DNA from 4 places in the Streptomyces sp. NPDC048277 genome. Region 4 is predicted to be linked to each of the others. Evidence: riboswitches for the same ligand, from Rfam matches in the RefSeq annotation. Region 4 holds a riboswitch; each other region holds the start of a gene.

Region 1 (4,871 bases), on a different contig from region 4:
CGCCGGTCTTGATCTGGCCGCAGTTGGTGGCGACGGCGAGGTCGGCGATGGTGACGTCCTCGGTCTCGCCGGAGCGGTGGGACATCATGCACTTGAAGCCGTTGCGCTGGGCGAGCTCGACGGCGTCCAGGGTCTCGGTCAGGGAGCCGATCTGGTTCACCTTCACGAGCAGGGCGTTGGCGGTGCCCTCCTCGATGCCGCGGGCGAGGCGCTCCGGGTTGGTGACGAACAGGTCGTCGCCGACGAGCTGGACCTTGTCGCCGAGCTTGTCGGTGATGACCTTCCAGCCGGCCCAGTCGTCCTCGAACAGCGGGTCCTCGATGGAGACCAGCGGGTACGCGGCGACGAGCTCCTCGTAGTACTCGGTCATCTCGGCGGCCGAGCGGGACTTGCCCTCGAACTCGTACTTGCCGTCCTTGTAGAACTCGGACGCGGCGACGTCGAGCGCGAGCGCGATCTGCTCACCCGGGACGTAACCGGCCTGCTTCACGGCCTCCAGGATGAGGTCGAGCGCGGCGCGGTTGGACTCCAGGTTCGGGGCGAAGCCGCCCTCGTCACCGAGGCCGGTGGACAGGCCCTTGGCCTTCAGGACCTTCTTGAGGGTGTGGTAGACCTCGGCACCCCAGCGCAGCGCCTCGGAGAAGGACTCCGCGCCGATCGGGGCGATCATGAACTCCTGGATGTCGACGTTGGAGTCCGCGTGCGAGCCGCCGTTGAGGATGTTCATCATCGGAACGGGCAGCAGGTGCGCGTTCGGGCCACCGAGGTAGCGGAACAGCGGCAGGTCGGACGCCTCGGAGGCGGCGTGCGCGACGGCGAGGGAGACACCGAGGATGGCGTTGGCGCCCAGCGAGCCCTTGTTGTCGGTGGCGTCCAGGTCGAACATGGCCTGGTCGATCAGGCGCTGCTCGGTGGCGTCGTAGCCGACCAGCTCCGGGCCGATCTGCTCGATCACGGCGAGGACGGCCTTCTCGACGCCCTTGCCCAGGTAGCGGTTGGGGTCACCGTCACGGAGCTCGATGGCCTCGAAGGCGCCGGTGGAGGCGCCGGACGGAACGGCGGCACGACCCGTGCTGCCGTCGTCGAGGCCGACCTCGACCTCGACCGTGGGGTTGCCTCGGGAGTCCAGGATTTCCCGGGCTACGACGACGTCGATGGACGGCACGAGCATCTCCTTCTTGGGATGTGACGCTGGTCGTGCGGGGCGCACGTGAGCCTTGTCGGCCCTTGCTCAGCCTTGCGACTAGAGCCTAACCGTCCCGGGGCCGTCGGCCGTCGACCGACCGTCCCGTGGACAAGGACTGACGGTATCTATTGTTCACGCTCGGAACAAAGGGGGGCCGGATGAAGAACGGGAGAAGAACGGGCCAAAGAGAAACCCCGCTCCGGTGCGTACGGGGGAAAACGCACCGGAGCGGGGGTCTGTGGGGGACGGGGGTGACCCTCACGCGGTCTCCACTATGGGGACCACGGCTGTGTGGGGGCTGTGGTTCAGCTGAGTCTTACTTCAGGTGCAGCTGCTGGCCCGGGTAGATGAAGTCGGCATCGGCGACGATGTCCTTGTTCAGCTTGAACAGCGCCTGCCAGCCGCCCTTGACCTTGTGCTTCTCGGCGATCGAGCTGAGGGTGTCACCCTTGACGACCTTGTACTCGCCGTCGCCCTTCTTGACCTTCTTGCCGGTCGGGGTGGTGACGGTCTTCTTGGCGGCCGGACGCTCGGCGGAGCGGGAGGCGGCCTGGGTGTCGGCCGAGCGGGTACCGGTGCTGCTGCTCGACGAGCCGGCGGAGCTGGAGCCGCTGCCGGTGTAGGCGGCGCCGGACAGGCCCGTGCCGCAGACCGGCCAGGCACCCTTGCCCTGCGCGGCGAGGACCTTCTCGGCTATCTGGATCTGCTGCGCCTTGGTGGCCTGGTTGGCCTGCGGGGCGTAGGCGGTGCCGCCGTACGCGGCCCAGGTGGAGGCGGAGAACTGGAGACCGCCGTAGTAGCCGTTGCCGGTATTGATGGACCAGTTGCCGCCGGACTCGCACTTGGCGACCGTGTCCCACTCGGAGGCGGTGGCGGCGGAGGCGCTGCCGGCCGCCATGAGCGGGGCGGCGACGGCGACACCGGTGACACCGGCGACAGCGATGGCGCGGACGGCCTTGGACGGACGACGGTGCTTGCCCTTGCCGGAGAACAGCATGGAGGATCCCCTCACCGACGCCTGCGAGGTGAGCTGTCGGGTTCGGGCCGGTTGAGTTGCCCGGCCGCACACCTGTCCATCGGTGCGCGGCTTCACCCCAAGCCGGTTCCGGCGGCCTTTCGGCCGTGAGGCCCCTGAGGGCTCAACTACCGGACCCGGCACTTACCTTGGGTCCCCCGCTCCTGCCTACGGCGCATGACGCGACGACTGTTCCCGGGTGGCCGCTGGCAGGACTCGGCGTTGCGACGGCCGGGGCTCGCGGTGACGAGCGGCCTCGACCGTAAACAGGCGATCCGGTGAATTTCAAAGATGATCAGGGCTTCTGAGACTCATCCCACACTTTCACCAAACCGGACATTTGGCTTTCAAGTGGGGCACCAACTCCCGCTACTTTTCGCCCGATTCGCTGCCGAGTTTCAGGGTCTGACCGGGGGTGATGTTGTTCGGGTCGGTACCGATGTCCGCCTTGTTCGCGGCATAGAGCGCACGCCATCCGCCGTCGAGGCCAAGGGAGTCGGCGATGGAGGCGAGGGTGTCACCGTCCCGGACGGTGTAGGTGCCGGCATCCCGGGAGGCGTGACGGCCGGAGGATGCGGCACTCTGACCGTTTGTCACGCTTTCGTCCGCCGAGCCGCCGCGGTGCTTGCCACCGCTGGTGACGGCACCCGTGTCGACCAGACTCCAAGAACCCTCGGCCTGGCCGGAATTATCCGAGTTGTCGGTTTCGGGTACGACGGGACTCTCACCGGCCTTCGAGGCGCCGGAGTCGGAAGATCCCGACTTATCCGTCTTGGCGGATTTGCTGGGAGTGTCCGCCTTGGAGTCGGTGCTCGCGCTCGCGCTGGGGGCGGGAGTGGCGGAACTGTCCCCGGAGTCCGCGGCGCCCGAGGAGGAGCCGGAATCAGAGGCGGAGGACGAAGAGGACGAATTCGAGAGCCCTGAAGACGAGTCCGACGAGTCGGAGGAACCGGATGAATCATCCGATCCGTCGACGCCCGTGTCGACGTTCACCGAGGCGTCGTCCGACGAGAGCCCGGCGAGCAGGGCGCAGGTCCGCCAGGGCTTGGTGCCCTGGTCGGCGAGGATCTTCTCGGCGACCGAGATCTGCTGCGAACGGCTCGCCTGGTCGGGCGTGGTGGCGAACTCCGAGCCGCCGTACTTGTCCCAGTCCTGCTGGGACATCTGTAGACCGCCGTAGTAGCCGTTGCCGGTGTCGGCGCTCCAGGAGCCGCCACTCTCACAGTTGGCCACCTTGTCCCACGTGGTGCCGTCGGCCGCGTTGGCGCTCGCCGCGCCGAGCAGCGGGATGGCGATGGCCGAGCCGGTCACGCCGGCCGCGACGAGGAGGGCCGGAGCCTGGCGGGGGCGACGATGACGGCCGTTCCCGGAGAGCATGCGGAAACCTTTCGAGCGACAGCGATGACCGGTGCGGCGGGTCCCGCAGGGCCCCGCACTGATGGGTGAACGTATAGGCAGACGATCACTTGTCACAAGTTAATGCCGCGCAGATCACGTGAAGATCACAGACTTGAGTGCTGGTCACCTTTGGCTGGTAAGGGGCTTACCGGGCCTGCGATGCGAACTCCACGGGAAGCGTGCGCAGTCCGCGCATGATGAGCCCGCCGCGCCAGCGCAACTCGCCCGGGTCCACCGCGAGTCGCAGGTCCGGGAGCCGGGTGAGGAGGGTGGCGAGCGCGGTCTGGCCCTCCAGGCGGGCGAGCGGTGCGCCGAGGCAGTAGTGGATGCCGTGGCCGTATCCGAGGTGCTGGTTGTCCCGCCGGGAGAGGTCGAGGGTGTCCGGCTCGGCGAACCGCTCCGGGTCCCGGTCCGCCGCGGCGAGTACGACGAGAACCGGGTCGCCCGGCGCGATCCGCTGCCCGCCGATGCCGAGCGGCTCGGTGGCGAACCGCCAGGTGGCCAGCTCCACCGGACCGTCGTAGCGCAGAAGTTCCTCGACTCCGGTCTCCAGCAGCCCGCGCTCCCCGGCGGCGAGGGAGTCCTGGAGGCGGGCGCGCTGCTCGGGGTGGGTGAGCAGGGCGTACGCCCCGTTGCCGATGAGATTCACAGTAGTCTCGAAGCCGGCGAACAAGAGGATGAAGGCCATGGCGGCGGCCTCGTTCTCGGTCAGGTGCTCGTCGTGGTCCGACGCCCGGATGAGCCCGGAGATCAGGTCCTCGCCCGGACCGGCCTCGGCCGGCAGCGCCTCCCGCTTGCGGTGGATCAGCTCGGCCAGATACCCGCGCATCTTCTTCACGGACCGGGCGACCCCGCCCCGGGGCCCTCCTCCGTGCCGGATCATCATCCCCGCCCAGTCCCGGAAGTCGTCCTGGTCCTCACGGGGGACGCCGAGCAGGTCGCAGATGGCGTAGATGGGGAGCGGGAACGCGAACTCATGGATGAGGTCGGCCTCCCCCTTGTCCGCGAACCCATCGATGAGCCGATCGGTCAGCTCCTGCACCCGCGGCGCGAACTCGGCCACCCGGCGCGGGGTGAACGCCTTGCTGACCAGCCGTCGCAGCCGCGTGTGGTCCGGCGGATCGATGTTCAGCAGGTGCGTCGTCAACTCGGCCTTGCGCTCCCCGGGGATCCCGGTCTTCCCCTTGGCGTGCGCGGGCTCGTCGTGATGCGCCGGGTTCTTGGAGAGACGGGGGTCGGCGAGTGCCTGCTTGGCATCGGCGTACCGGGTGA
Region 2 (4,871 bases), on a different contig from region 4:
TCAAGGGCCGTACCGGCCTGGCTCACCTTTTCGAGCACCTGATGTTCCAGGGCTCCGCCCAGGTGAAGGGCAACGGCCACTTCGAGCTCGTCCAGGGCGCGGGCGGCTCGCTCAACGGCACCACGAGCTTCGAGCGCACCAACTACTTCGAGACCATGCCCGCCCACCAGCTGGAGCTCGCCCTCTGGCTGGAGGCCGACCGCATGGGCTCCCTGCTCGCAGCCCTGGACGACGAGTCGATGGAGAACCAGCGCGACGTCGTCAAGAACGAGCGCCGCCAGCGCTACGACAACGTGCCCTACGGCACGGCCTTCGAGAAGCTGACCGCCCTCGCCTACCCGGAGGGCCACCCCTACCACCACACGCCGATCGGCTCGATGGCCGACCTGGACGCGGCCACCCTGGAGGACGCCCGCGCGTTCTTCCGGACCTACTACGCGCCCAACAACGCCGTCCTGTCGATCGTCGGCGACATCGACCCGCAGCAGACGCTGGCCTGGGTCGAGAAGTACTTCGGCTCCATCCCGGCGCACGACGGCAAGCCCACCCCGCGCGACGGCTCGCTGCCCGAGACCATGGGCGAGCAGCTGCGCGAGGTCGTGGTGGAAGAGGTCCCCGCGCGGGCGCTGATGGCCGCCTACCGGCTTCCCGAGGACGGCACGCGCGCGTCCGACGCGGCCGACCTGGCCCTCACCGTGCTCGGCGGCGGCGAGTCCTCCCGCCTCTACAACCGCCTCGTACGGCGCGACCGTACGGCCGTCGCGGCCGGGTTCGGCCTGCTGCGGCTCGCCGGGGCGCCCTCCCTGGGCTGGCTGGACGTGAAGACCTCCGGTGACGTCGAGGTGCCGGTCATCGAGACCGCCATCGACGAGGAGCTCGCCCGGTTCGCCGCGGAGGGTCCCACGCCCGAGGAGATGGAGCGCGCCCAGGCCCAGTTGGAGCGCGAGTGGCTGGACCGGCTGGGCACCGTCTCGGGCCGCGCGGACGAACTGTGCCGCTTCGCCGTCCTGTTCGGTGACCCGCAGCTCGCCCTGACCGCCGTCCAGCGCGTCCTGACGGTCACCCCGGAGGAGGTCCAGGAGGTCGCCAAGGCCCGACTGCGCCCCGACAACCGCGCGGTGCTCGTCTACGAGCCGCTGTCCGCGGAGTCCGCGGAGCACACCCAGGAGGCGGGGCGCGGTGAGGACCCGGAACAGGAAGCGACCGTAGAGGCCGGCAACGAGAACGAGGAGACGGCCAAGTGACCGAACTCGCCACCATGGACTTCCATCCGCAGCCGCAGCCGGGCGACGCCAGGCCCTGGGCCTTCCCGGCCCCCGAGCGCGGCACGCTGGACAACGGCCTGACCGTGCTGCGCTGCCACCGCCCCGGCCAGCAGGTCGTCGCCGTGGAGGTGCTCCTGGACGCACCCCTGGACGCCGAACCGGCGGGCCTCGACGGCGTCGCCACCATCATGGCGCGCGCCTTCTCCGAGGGCACCGACAAGCACTCCGCCGAGGAGTTCGCCGCCGAGCTGGAGCGGGCCGGCGCCACCCTCGACGCGCACGCCGACCACCCCGGTGTCCGCATCAGCCTGGAGGTCCCGGCCTCCCGCCTCGCCAAGGGCCTCGGACTGCTGTCCGACGCCCTCAGGGCGCCCGCGTTCGCCGACAGCGAGGTCGAGCGGCTGGTCCGCAACCGCCTCGACGAGATCCCGCACGAGCTGGCCAACCCCAGCCGCCGGGCCGCCAAGGAGCTCTACAGGCAGCTGTTCCCGGCGACCGTGCGGATGTCCCGGCCGCGCCAGGGCACCGAGGACACGGTCGAGAAGATCGACGCGGCCGCCGTACGCGCCTTCTACGACCGGCACGTACGCCCGGCCACGGGCACCGCGGTCGTCGTCGGCGACCTGACCGGCATCGACCTGGACGAACTGCTCGGCGAGACCCTGGGCGCCTGGAGCGGCTCCACCGCGCAGCCCCGGCCGGTCCCGCCGGTCAGCGCCGACGACACCGGCCGTGTCGTCATCGTGGACCGTCCCGGAGCCGTCCAGACGCAGCTCCTCATCGGCCGCGTCGGCCCAGACCGGCACGACCGCGTCTGGCCGGCCCAGGTGCTCGGCACCTACTGCCTGGGCGGCACCCTCACCTCCCGCCTGGACAGGGTCCTGCGCGAGGAGAAGGGCTACACCTACGGCGTCCGCTCCTTCGGGCAGGTCCTGCGGTCCGCCCCCGACGGCACCGGCGCCTCGATGCTCGCCATCAGCGGTTCCGTGGACACCCCGAACACCGGCCCCGCCCTGCTGGACCTGTGGACGGTGCTGCGCACGCTCGCCGCCGAGGGCCTCACGGACGCCGAGCGCGATGTCGCCGTGCAGAACCTCGTCGGCGTGGCGCCGCTCAAGTACGAGACGGCGGCGGCCGTCGCCGGCACCCTGGCCGACCAGGTCGAGCAGCACCTGCCCGACGACTTCCAGGCCACGCTCTACCGGCAACTCGCCAATACGGGCACGGTGGAGGCCACCGCGGCGGTCGTGAACGCCTTCCCGGTGGACCGCCTGGTGACCGTCCTCGTCGGTGACGCGGCGCAGATCAAGGAGCCCGTCGAGGCCCTCGGGATCGGCGAAGTCACGGTCGTCGCGGCGGAGTAGCCCCCTGTAGGTACACGCGGCTCCACGCGCGTGTGCGGAGCCCTGGTGGCCGTCGGCCACCAGGGCTCTCGAATGTCCGAATTGGGGCGGAGGTTGCCTTTCTGCCCTGTGGGATGCGCTACAAAAACCGCGATCCGTTTGGGCATTGAAAGCACGCCCTCGTAGGTTCTCCCAGGCTGTCCGTCAGGCAGTGCGCCGCGCCCGCGGCACCGGACAGCCATCGCCGAGTCCCCGTACGGCGCGAGCCAGGGGAGCCGGGGACCCATCGCAGTCCCTGGGGTGAATCGGGCGCCCGCGCGTGTCGCGAGGGGGCCTGTAGGAGACCTTCCTGCTCCGAACCCGTCAGCTAACCCGGTAGGCGAGAGGGAAGGAAAGGACCAGCCTCTACATGGCGTTCATGTGCGCCTCCGGGAAGCACCGTCGTCCCGGCCGGGTGAAGCGCACCACCGCGCAGGCCGCCGGTATCGCGGCCCTCACCACCACCGGTGTCATCGGCACCGTCTCCGCCGCTCCGGCACTCGCCGCCGAGAACTCCGTGGAGCAGACCGGTCTCACCCCGGTCATCACGGTCAGCGACACGGTCGCCGAGCAGATCGACGCCCAGGCCGCGGCCCAGCAGGCCGCCGCCGAGCGCAAGGCGGCCGAGGAGGCCGCCCGCAAGAAGGCCGCGGCAGCGGTCGCGAAGGAGCGCGAGGCCAAGGCACGCGCCGCCCGTGAGGCCGAGCGCAAGCGTCTCAACGCCTTCGTGGCGCCGATCTCCGACTCGTACGTCTCCACCGGCTACAAGACCGGCGGCTCCCTGTGGTCCTCCGGCACCCACACCGGCATCGACTTCCACGCCGCCAGCGGCACGGTCGTACACGCCGTCGGCACCGGCACGGTCGTCTCCACCGGCTGGGGCGGGGCGTACGGCAACGAGATCGTCATCAAGATGGCCGACGGCATGTACACCCAGTACGGCCACCTGTCGTCCATCGGCGTCTCGGTGGGCCAGAAGGTCACCCCGGGCCAGCAGATCGGCCTCTCCGGCGCGACCGGCAACACGACCGGCCCGCACCTCCACTTCGAGGCCCGGACCACGGCGGAGTACGGCTCCGACGTCGACCCGGTCGCCTACCTCCGCAAGCACGGCGTGAACGTCTGACGCGGATGGTGTGAGCACCGCGAGATCCTTCGAAGCCCCGGCCTCCGAGCCGGGGCTTTCGCCGTTTTCGTGCCCCCGGTGTCCAAAATATATCCCTGGATTCCGGCCCGCCGTCGGAAATTCCCGCCCATTGCAATAGAGTCACGGAACGGGACGCCACTGGGCGGCGTTTCACGGGGATTAAGGCGGAGGTCGGACATGCGTATTCCGGCGCACTCGGTATGCACGGCGATCCGGGACGACATCGTCGCGGGTGTCTACGAGCGCGGCAGCCGGCTCACCGAGGAACTCCTGGCCCGCCGCTACGGCGTCTCGCGCGTCCCCGTCCGCGAGGCCCTGCGCACCCTGGAGGCCGAGGGGTTCGTGGTGACGCGTCGGCACGCGGGCGCGTGCGTCGCCGAGCCGACCGAGCAGGAGGCCGCCGACCTGCTGGAGATGCGGATGCTCCTGGAGCCGCTCGGCGCCGCCCGGGCCGCCCAGCGCCGCACCGAGGCCCACCTCAAGGTGCTGCGCGGGCTCGTCCGGCTGGGCCAGGAACGGGCCAGGAGGGGCAACAGCGAGGATCTGCGCTCGCTGGGCGGCTGGTTCCACGAGACGCTCGCCCAGGCCTCCGGCAGCCATGCCCTGACCTCGACGCTCACCCAGCTGCGGCACAAGATCGCCTGGATGTACACCGTCGAGGCGCCCGCCAGTCCCGTGGACTCCTGGGCCGAGCACGGCGCCATCGTGGACGCGGTCACGCGCGGCGACGGCGAGCGCGCGCGGGCGATCACCGCGCTGCACACCGAGCGCTCGACGGCCGTGCACCGGCTGCGCTTCTCCGGCGGTACGGACCGGGCGAACGGTGTGAGGACTTCGCAACACCCCGTAAACATGTCGGGCCTGCGGCATTAACACGCGCGCCGTATACAAAGAGGTGTTATTCGGTGGAGCGGTATTTCTGCTGCCCGAATTCACGCGCGCCGGGAATTGGCGGTTGCGCGTCCGGGGTGTGCCCGCCGCAAACGCGTTGCAAAGGCGGGCGGCGGGTCTTCGCGGAGTCGGATGCGGGGATTTCGTGCGGTCTGGTGCGCGGCTGCGGTAAAGCCATGGGTGGCC
Region 3 (4,871 bases), 220 kb from region 4:
TGACCAGATCGTTACCTGACGGTAAGCGACCGGGATTCCGGTCCGGAGCCGTCGGCTTCACGAGGCGTGCTGACCGAAGCGGCGGTTCCGGGACACAGGAAGCGCACGGGGTGCTATGGGGTGCATATATGCGGCCCCCCGGAGGCGTGCGGCCGCGGGCACGAAGGGAGGGGCCGGTGCCCGGCGCCCCAGGGGGGCCTGATTAGGCTCCGCACCCATGGACGTACTCATCCATCTCTTCGTCGGCCTGCACATCATCGGCATCGCCGCACTCCTCGGCGGCTTCCTCACCCAGATGAAGGCGATGGGCCAGGGCACGGCCCGGTTCGTCCCCGGGATGCTGCACGGCGCGTTCACCATGCTCGCCACGGGCGTGATCCTGGTCGGCCTCAACGAGGCGAACGGCCATCACGTCAACACCATCAAGATCGGCGTGAAGCTCGCGCTGCTGATCGTCATCCTCGGCCTCGTCTACGTGAAGCGCGACGACGAGAAGGTGGAGAAGGGTGCCTTCGGGCTGGTGGGCCTGCTGACCATGGCGAACATCTTCATCGCCGTACTGTGGACGTGACGGTCACCGTGGACGTGACGGTCACAGAGCCTTCCTGAGCGCGGGGCGGGCGACCCCCGCCGCTCCCGCGGCCACCGCCAGCCATGCCAGCAGCGCGACCCACACCAGCACCCGCCCCGGCCGGCTCAGCCACGGGATGCCCACGGCGGCCGCGACGGACAGCGTCGCCGTCGCCGTCATCCCCAGCGGGAACACCGTCGCCCAGCGGCGCACGTCGTACCGCAGCCGGGGCCGCGCCACCTCCGCGGCCAGCAGGACGACGCACCAGGCCAGGTCCAGGACCAGCAGCGCCACCGTCACCGTGCGCAGCACACCGCGGTCGTCGTCGTTCCACAGGTAGAGCCGCGCACTGTCGGCCGCCAGCAGCTTCGCCCCGGCGAGCGCGGAGATCGCGAGCGCGCCACCCGCGATCCACTGGTCGCCGGGCCCCTCGGCGACCTGCCGCCAGTCGAACCGGGGCACGGCGAGCCCGTAGAACGCCAGCCCCAGCCAGAACAGCACCAGCGACAGATGCGCGAGCCACGCCGTGGTCAGAGCCGCCGCCAGCACCGCGCCCAGCACGGTGAGCCCCTGCGTGGCCACGCAGCCCAGGAATACCGCCCCCGGCATCCGCTCCTTCCAGTGCCGTACGACGAGGACGAGCAACGGCGGCCACAGCACCGTCGACAGCGCCAGCAGGGCCTCGGCGAGGGTCTGCCGGCCGAGCAGCGAGAACCGCGTCCCCAGCACCGTCGTAGCCGCTACGGCGGTGAGCGCGCCCGGTGTCCTCGCCTCCGTCACCCAGCGCCGCCGGTCGAGTGCCAACCGTGCGACGAAGTCCGCGGCCAGCCCGATCCAGGCCGCGCAGGCCAGCACCAGCATGACCCGGGACAGGATCTCCGCCCCCGCCAGATGCAGCGCCACGGACACGATCCCGGTGGCCATCACGGCGGCCCCGGCCGCCGGCTCACGCTGGGCCCACCAGACGCGGAGGGGTGAAATGCCGGACATGTTCCCGATGCTAAGGAGCGCGGACCGGGGTGCGGGCGGGGCACGCGCGCGTGGAGCACGAAAACCGCGCGGGCGCGGGATGGGGGCGGGGGCGCTCACATCCTCAGTGCGCGCCCCCGCCCGGTACCTCAAGCAGACGGGACAGGCTCAGGCCGGTCGCACCACACTGTGGATGATCGACTCGCCCCCGTAGTAGATCGACTCCTCCCGGACGTACGCGCCGGGCTTCGGGGCGTGGATCATCATGCCGTTGCCGATGTAGATACCGACGTGGCTGACGTCGTCGTAGAAGAAGACCAGGTCGCCGGGCTGGGCGTCGGCGAGGGAGACGGTGGTGCCGGCGTTCACCTGGTCGTACGTGGTGCGCGGCAGGGAGACACCCGCGGCCTTCCAGGCGGCCTGGGAGAGGCCGGAGCAGTCGTAGGAGCCGGGGCCGGTCGCACCCCACACGTACGGCTTGCCGATCTGCGCGCGGGCGAAGGCGATCGCCTTGGCGGCCTTCGTGGCGTACGCGGAGGAGGACGAGGAGGACGAGGAGGACGAGGAGCCGCTGGAGGACGACGTCGAGGACGACGACGTGTCCTGCTTGGCGGCGGCCGCGGCCGCCGCCTGCTGCTTCGCGAGTTCCGCCGCCTTGCGGGCCGCCGCCTCCTGCTGCTGCTTCTCGATCTCCGCGAGCCGGGCCTTCTCCTGGGCCGTCAGCTGCGACAGCAGCTCCCGCGCGGAGGCCAGCTTCGTCTGGACGGTGGTCTTGGCGGTCTTGAGTTCGTCCTGCGTCTCGGTGAGCGTCTCGAGGCTCTTGGCGGCCTCCTGCCGCTTCTTCATGGTCGCGGACTGCTGTGTGGCGTAGTCGTCGACCGCGCCCTTCTGGCGCGAGGTCAGCCGGTGCATCAGCTGCGACTGGTCGAAGTAGTCCTGCGGATCGTTCGCGAGCAGGAAGGTCGCCGTCTGGGGGACCTCGGTCCCGGTCCGGTACTGGGCCGCGGCGAACGATCCCAGTTCCTCACGTGCCTTGTTCAGCCGGTCCGTGCGCTTGGCGACGTCGTCCAGCAGGGTGTCGACCTGCTTGCGCTGGGTACCGGTCTTCTCCTTGGCCGCGTCGTACTTCTCGGTCGCCGACTCGGCCTGCCGGTAGAGGGCGTCGACCTTCTTCTCGACCTCCTCCAGGCTCGGCTTGCCGTCCTCGGAGGGCGCGGCGTTGGCCGTCTGGGAGAGCAGGGCCACGGAGGTGAGGGCGGCGGTGGCCAGGGCGGGGGTGCGTATGCCTGCTACGCGCGTTGCTGAGGGACGGGACTTGCGGTGCGACGCCAACGGAGGCGACTCCTTCCATGTTCCGCCTACCGAGTTAGCTGTCGGGTTCGGGCGGGTGCTTCGGAAGGGTTGCCCTACGGTCCGTTCCCCGGTGGGAAGTCGGGACCGATTCACCCCAAGGTCGGTGTGGGTCCCCGGCTCCGGCGGCGCGGCGGCGCACCGGACTCGGCGGAGGCCGTACGGCCCGGCGACGTTCGCCGGTGGGTGTCGTACGGCCTGCCCGGCACGCTAGCCAACTCGTGTGGCCCGTGTGAAGGTTGATGTGCGATATGCCCGATACATTTTCGTGACCTTTGTGTTGCGACCCGATCCGCTCGGTCGATCAAGGAGTATATGGCGCGACTTGTCCGGAATGGTTGAGCGGCCGGTGGCCCGGCGGACGGTTGCGGGGGTGCCCGCGGCGCGTGATCGCCAACCGTGACGGGGTGATTCTGGTGGGTGACCGGAGTGAATTCTCGGGGCGGCGGCCGGTTGTCGGTGGGGCGCCCTAGACTCGGAGAGCGATGAGCAGCCTCTTTGACGACAGCTTCCTGGCGAACCTCCAGCCCCCGCGCGGCCGCGAGGAGGAACCCCCGCCGCCGCCCGAGGACGAGCACGTACCGGAGCCGATTCCGGACGATCTGTTCGGCGGGAAGTTCGACGTGCCCCCGGACCGGGACGCCTACTACCGCGACGGCGCCGCCCGCCCGGCCCTGGACCCGGCCGCGCTCCTGGAGGGGCTCAACGACAACCAGCGGGCGGCCGTCGTGCACGCCGGCTCCCCGCTGCTCATCGTGGCCGGCGCCGGTTCCGGCAAGACGCGCGTGCTCACCCACCGCATCGCCCACCTCCTCGGCGAGCGCCATGTGCACCCGGGCCAGATCCTCGCGATCACCTTCACCAACAAGGCCGCGGGCGAGATGAAGGAGCGCGTCGAGCAGCTCGTCGGCCCGCGCGCGAACGCGATGTGGGTGATGACCTTCCACAGCGCGTGCGTGCGGATCCTGCGCAGGGAGAGCAAGAAGCTCGGCTTCACCTCCTCTTTCTCGATCTACGACGCGGCCGACTCGAAGCGGCTGATGGCCCTGGTCTGCCGCGACCTGGACCTCGACCCGAAGCGCTTCCCGCCGAAGTCCTTCAGCGCCAAGATCAGCAACCTCAAGAACGAGCTGATCGACGAGGAGGACTTCGCCGCCCAGGCGAGCGACGGTTTCGAGAAGACCCTCGCCCAGGCCTACGCGCTCTACCAGTCGCGGCTGCGCGAGGCGAACGCCCTCGACTTCGACGACCTGATCATGACGACGGTCAACCTGCTGCGCGCCTTCCCGGACGTCGCCGAGCACTACCACCGACGCTTCCGGCACGTCCTGGTCGACGAGTACCAGGACACCAACCACGCCCAGTACGCGCTGGTGCGCGAGCTGGTGGGCACCGGTGACCGCGGCGAGGCCGAGCCGCCCGCCGAGCACGACCTCCAGCCCGCCGAGCTCTGCGTGGTCGGTGACGCCGACCAGTCGATCTACGCCTTCCGGGGTGCGACGATCCGCAACATCCTCCAGTTCGAGGAGGACTACCCGAACGCGACGACGATCCTCCTGGAGCAGAACTACCGCTCCACGCAGACGATCCTGTCCGCCGCCAACGCGGTCATCGAGCGCAACGAGTCCCGCCGCCCCAAGAACCTGTGGACCAACGCGGGCGCGGGCGCGCAGATCACCGGTTACGTCGCCGACACCGAGCACGACGAGGCGCAGTTCGTCGCCGACGAGATAGACCGGCTGACGGACGCGGGCGAGGCGAAGGCGGGCGATGTCGCCGTCTTCTACCGCACCAACGCCCAGTCCCGTGTCTTCGAGGAGATCTTCATCCGCGTCGGCCTGCCCTACAAGGTCGTCGGCGGTGTGCGCTTCTACGAGCGCAAGGAGGTCCGGGACGTCCTGGCCTACCTCCGCGTCCTCGCCAACCCCGAGGACTCGGTGCCGCTGCGCCGCATCCTCAACGTCCCCAAGCGCGGCATCGG
Region 4 (4,871 bases):
TCGTCGGATTCGTACGGTGCCATGTGTGCCTTACCTCCGTCGTCGGCGGCGGCCGTCCTCGCACGTGTCCCACCCTGAGCCGCCATTCTCACCCGAATCGGTGAGTGGTGGTGATTTCCCTGGTTTCCATCTCACCAAATCGGAGGCCCGGAAGCGTCAGACCCGGGAGCCAACTCCGCGTACGACTGCGGTATGACACAAGGGTGGAGACGCCTCCCCCGACCCGTAGGGGTCGTGCGGCGAAGGCGCCTCTTCTCACTCGTCCGCTTGCTCGGTGATGCTGCTTGCTCAGTGCTGCTGCACGAACACATCGTCCGCGCGGTACGGAACGCCCCGCCGGGGAAGTCGGCGGTGTGCAGGTTGGCGCAGAAGGCGCCGCGGTCGGTGGTGAGCTGCGCACCCTTGGCGCCCTGGTGGATGTGCAGGTCGGTCGGCCTGCCGGTGCCGCGCCAGGTCACGGCGATGGCCACCGTGTCCCCCTTGACCTGGATGGACTCCAGCGCGGCGCCGTCCTTGTCACCGACGGCGGGTCCTCCGGCGACGGGCACCTCGTAGGCGCCGCGCAGGCCGGTCGGCCGCCGAGTCGGCCGGGGTCAGCCGGCCCGGTGCACCACCGCGTCGCAGAGCTCCAGGAGTGTCACCTTCGCGTCGCACTCCGGCAGCGGCGCCAGCGCGGCCCGCGCCTCCTCCGCGTAGCGGACCGTGTCCCGGCGCGCCTGCTCCAGCGCCGGATGCACCCGCAGCGCCGCCAGGGCCTCCGCGTGCCGCGCGTCGTCCGTGAGGTCGGAGTCCAGCAGCTCGCACAGCGCGATGTCCTCGGCCAGCCCGAGCCGTGCCGCCCGCTCCCGCAGCCGGAGCACCGGCAGGGTGGGGATGCCCTCGCGCAGGTCGGTCCCGGGGGTCTTGCCGGACTCGTGGGAGTCGGAGGCGATGTCCAGGACGTCGTCGGCGAGCTGGAAGGCGACGCCGAGCCGTTCGCCGTACTGGGTGAGGACGTCCACGACCGTCTCGTCGGCACCGGACATCATGGCGCCGAAGCGGCAGGAGACCGCCACCAGCGAGCCGGTCTTGCCGCCGAGCACGTCGAGGTAGTGGTCGACCGGGTCCCGGCCGTCCATCGGGCCGGCCGTCTCCAGGATCTGGCCGGTCACCAGCCGTTCGAACGCGAGGGCCTGGACCCGGACCGCCTCGGGTCCGAGGTCGGCGAGGATCTGTGAGGCGCGGGCGAAGAGGAAGTCGCCGGTGAGGACGGCGACCGAGTTCCCCCAACGGGTGTTGGCGCTGTCGACACCGCGCCGCACGGAGGCCTCGTCCATGACGTCGTCGTGGTAGAGCGTGGCCAGGTGGGTGAGCTCGACGACGACGGCCGACGGCACGACGCCCGGCGCGTACGGGTCGCCGAACTGCGCGGCGAGCATCACGAGCAGCGGCCGGAACCGCTTTCCGCCGGCCCGCACGAGGTGCTGCGCGGCCTCCGTGATGAACGGGACCTCACTTTTGGTGGCTTCTAGCAAGCCTTCCTCGACAGCCGTCAATCCGGCCTGGACATCGGCTTCCAGAGCCTGGTCCCGCACGCTCAGCCCGAACGGCCCGACGGTCACGAGGGGTCTCCTGTCTGCTGGTGTCCACTGCCGGTTACACGGTTTGTCGATAGGTCGCTGCCATCACTCAAGTCAGCGTATCCGGTCAGGTTTCGATCACCGATAGCGCCCACGGTTACACCCTGGGCGCTATCGGATCACGACCGGTATGTTTTTGATCAGCCGATACGACCTGACATCCACTGACTTAACAGGAAGTAACGACAGTTGTCCCGAACCGCGACATAAGCCGTGTCCCGAACCAGGGCATACACCGCACCGCGGACCGCTCACACCGCCACACATGACGGCGGACCGCCCGAGGGAGCGCCCGCCCACGGACGACCACCCCTTCTCCGGTCGGCGTCACCTGCCCGGACGTACCTCCTCCGCCGCCCGCCGACGCCGACGGGGACACGCGACACCCATCAATACATCCCTCCCTCACGAGACCGCACACGACGACCTCCACATCCCCTTGACCGACGGAACCTCGCCCTCACGCGCGCGTGGCACCCACTGCCGGACGAGCCCGCACCCTCGCCGCACCGGCCCACCCCCTCCCCCGCCGAGTGACGAGAGCCCGGCGGACGGGAGCACCGCCGTCCAGCGACCGGCGGCACACCCTTGACCCGACGGAGCCGCCGCCTCCTGGGGTGCCTGCGCTTCCTTCCGGATCACGGCCCTCACGCCCGGGCCGCCCAGACTGCCGCCACGGCCCGCCCCACCGGCGACCGCCATGACAACGACCCGCACGACAAAGGAAGTTCCGCCCTCACGTGACCAGGATCACGCACACGCCGGAACTCCCGGCACCCCCTTGCCCCTTGGAACCACCGCCCCCCAGGCGCCTGGTCGACGCGAGTCGATGCCGCACATCGACCTCCCGGCCGCGCTCGACGAGCAGGACCCACTGCCGGCCCACACCCGATCAGGCTCGTCGATTTGCCCGATGGGCCCGAAATTCCGCTAAAACGACAATTCGGGCAATCCGTGAAGTCGCCTGCGGCGCGGGCCCCTTCAGCACCCCCAGGCGGGGTGGTTCACCCGGATGACGGCGGAGCATTTTTGTGTTGAAGTTTCAAAAAACGGATTTCATGAATCCGGCATGTCCCATTTTGCCGTGATTGCGGTTTCGTGAAGTAGGTCACGCGCACCCAAAAGCCGCAGAGCCCGTAAGGCAACCCTTCCTTCCCTTTTCCCGTAGGCCAGTTGAGGCTTGGCAACCGCAAAGGATCAAGCGCCCCATATGCCTCAGATCAAGGTCAATCGGTGTGTTGCGGGAATCAGGTACTTGTTCCGGACATGTGCTCTCGCATACGTTCCGGCTCACCGGGCGGACGCCGAATCCTGCCGCCGCCCGTCGTAACCCATCGACGAGTTCATTTCGTACGGCAGGAGCGGGGGAACCAGGTAAGTCGCCGGACCGGGCGGCCGACGTCACTCACGGACGTCGTTCCGGAACGGCTAGGGGTCAAGTCGCCCCGCCCTCGGGCGGTGCGGCCGGGCACTCCCCGAGCCCGAACCCGACAGCTCACCTCGCAGGCGACGGAGAGGAACTTCGCCATGCCTACTGCCGCTCAGCCCCGTCGCACCCGCATCGCCCGCACACTCACCGCCGTCGGCACCGGCGCCGCCCTGCTCGCCCTCCCGATCATCGGGGCGACCACCGCCGCCGCCACCACCGCCACCTCCACCACGACGCCCTCGAAGACGCTCGCCGGGTACCCGAACAACCTCGACGGCTGGATCCGCGAGTCGCTCGCGATCATGGCCCAGAAGGGCATCCCCGGCTCCTACAACGGCATCCACCGCAACGTGATACGCGAGTCGTCCGGCAACCCTCGGGCCATCAACCTCTGGGACTCCAACGCGGCCAAGGGCATCCCGTCCAAGGGCCTGCTCCAGGTGATCAACCCGACGTTCAACGCCTACCACGTTGCCGGCACGTCGTACGACATCTACGACCCGGTCGCGAACATCACCGCCGCCTGCAACTACGCCGCCCACCGGTACGGCTCGATCGACAACGTCTTCGGCGCGTACTGATCGAGGTTTGAGGAGCCTTCGACGGCTTAATGCCCGCGAATGGCTTCACGGCTTCACGGCGTCATGGCCATACGGCCTTACGGCCTTACGGCCTTACGGAAACAGTCTTTCGAGGACGACGGCGATGCCGTCGTCCTCGTTCGACAAGGTGATCTCGTCGGCCACGGCCTTGAGTTCGGGGTGGGCGTTGGCCATCGCCACCCCGTAGCCCGCCCATTCGAACATGGGAATGTCGTTGGGCATGTCGCCGAAGGCGACGGCCTGTTCGGGGCTCAGCCCCAGATGGTCGGCGGCCAGCGCGAGCCCGGTCGCCTTGGTCACCCCGCACGGCTGGAGCTCCACCGTCCCCGGCCCCGACATGGTGACCGTCGCCAGCGATCCCACCACCGACCGCGCGGTCGTCGCCAGTTCGTCGTCGGACAGGGTGTGGTGGCGCAGCAGCACCTTGCTGATGGGCTCGCACCACAGGTCGTCACGCCGGCCGACGCGCAGCGCGGGCAGCGTGGGGTGGGGCATCAGATAGCCCGGCTCGATGAGCGTGAGCCCGTCGACTCCGTCCTGGTCGACCGCCGCGTACACCTGGCCGACCTCGGCCTCGATCTTGCCGAGCGCGGTCTCCGCCAGTTCCCGGTCCAGGGTGACCGACCACAGCAGCCGGTCCGCGCCGGCGTCGTACACCTGCGCGCCCTGGCCGCAGACCGCGAGTCCCGTGCAGCCGAGGTCGTCGAGGAGCGGGCGCACTCTCGGCGCGGGGCGGCCGGTCACCACGAGGTGCCGGGCGCCGGCCCGGCCGGCCCGCGTGAGCGCGGCGAGCGACCGTTCCGAGAGCGTGTCGTCGCCGCGCAGCAGCGTGCCGTCCAGGTCGGTGGCGATCAGTGAGTACGGGGAGGGTGCGACCATGATCAGAGAATACGGACAGCACGCCGCTGGTACTCACAGTGCGTTTCGGCCTCAAGTGGCGCCCGCCGCTTAGGTGATGGGGGTGTTGTCAGTGGGGCGCGTTACGTTTGCGGTGAGTTGGTTGCACCGATCCGACGGGGGCGGGCGTGGTGACGGACGTGCGGGGAGACTTCCGGGCGCATCTGCTGGAGGCGGCGACCGGTGTGCTGGAGCGGTTCCCGCTGGAGTTGCGGCCCCAGATCTATGCGTTGTCGTTCCATATCTGGCGCGTGGACGACGACTACCGCAGACCGTATGTGGCGATCGGCTACAACACGGAGACCCAGTACGAGGCCGAAAGAC

What was found. Region 4 has a riboswitch for cyclic di-AMP ahead of AB0D85_RS00585 (transglycosylase SLT domain-containing protein). Riboswitches for the same ligand answer to the same signal wherever they lie in the genome.
Positions count from the first base shown of each region.
Region 1: linked by a shared signal. The riboswitch ahead of AB0D85_RS18190 (transglycosylase family protein) and the one ahead of AB0D85_RS00585 (transglycosylase SLT domain-containing protein) in region 4 are both predicted to bind cyclic di-AMP.
Region 2: linked by a shared signal. The riboswitch ahead of AB0D85_RS31135 (M23 family metallopeptidase) and the one ahead of AB0D85_RS00585 (transglycosylase SLT domain-containing protein) in region 4 are both predicted to bind cyclic di-AMP.
Region 3: linked by a shared signal. The riboswitch ahead of AB0D85_RS01660 (NlpC/P60 family protein) and the one ahead of AB0D85_RS00585 (transglycosylase SLT domain-containing protein) in region 4 are both predicted to bind cyclic di-AMP.

Region 1 covers NZ_JBEZLQ010000007.1:228,496-233,366, reverse strand. Annotated here, with positions in the region: gene eno (phosphopyruvate hydratase) at 1-1,171, opposite strand, end outside; gene AB0D85_RS18190 (transglycosylase family protein) at 1,503-2,183, opposite strand; cyclic di-AMP (ydaO/yuaA leader) riboswitch at 2,187-2,387, opposite strand; gene AB0D85_RS18185 (transglycosylase family protein) at 2,571-3,578, opposite strand; gene AB0D85_RS18180 (cytochrome P450) at 3,745-4,871, opposite strand, start outside.
Region 2 covers NZ_JBEZLQ010000016.1:89,832-94,702, reverse strand. Annotated here, with positions in the region: gene AB0D85_RS31145 (pitrilysin family protein) at 1-1,244, shown strand, start outside; gene AB0D85_RS31140 (pitrilysin family protein) at 1,241-2,629, shown strand; cyclic di-AMP (ydaO/yuaA leader) riboswitch at 2,841-3,005, shown strand; gene AB0D85_RS31135 (M23 family metallopeptidase) at 3,018-3,773, shown strand; gene AB0D85_RS31130 (GntR family transcriptional regulator) at 3,972-4,667, shown strand.
Region 3 covers NZ_JBEZLQ010000001.1:332,257-337,127, forward strand. Annotated here, with positions in the region: gene AB0D85_RS01650 (hypothetical protein) at 218-571, shown strand; gene AB0D85_RS01655 (tellurite resistance/C4-dicarboxylate transporter family protein) at 593-1,561, opposite strand; gene AB0D85_RS01660 (NlpC/P60 family protein) at 1,709-2,872, opposite strand; cyclic di-AMP (ydaO/yuaA leader) riboswitch at 2,881-3,053, opposite strand; gene pcrA (DNA helicase PcrA) at 3,376-4,871, shown strand, end outside.
Region 4 covers NZ_JBEZLQ010000001.1:115,915-120,785, reverse strand. Annotated here, with positions in the region: gene AB0D85_RS00600 (DUF2092 domain-containing protein) at 1-23, opposite strand, end outside; gene AB0D85_RS00595 (CHRD domain-containing protein) at 132-566, opposite strand; gene AB0D85_RS00590 (polyprenyl synthetase family protein) at 594-1,601, opposite strand; cyclic di-AMP (ydaO/yuaA leader) riboswitch at 2,945-3,141, shown strand; gene AB0D85_RS00585 (transglycosylase SLT domain-containing protein) at 3,147-3,629, shown strand; gene AB0D85_RS00580 (Cof-type HAD-IIB family hydrolase) at 3,723-4,529, opposite strand; gene AB0D85_RS00575 (hypothetical protein) at 4,676-4,871, shown strand, end outside.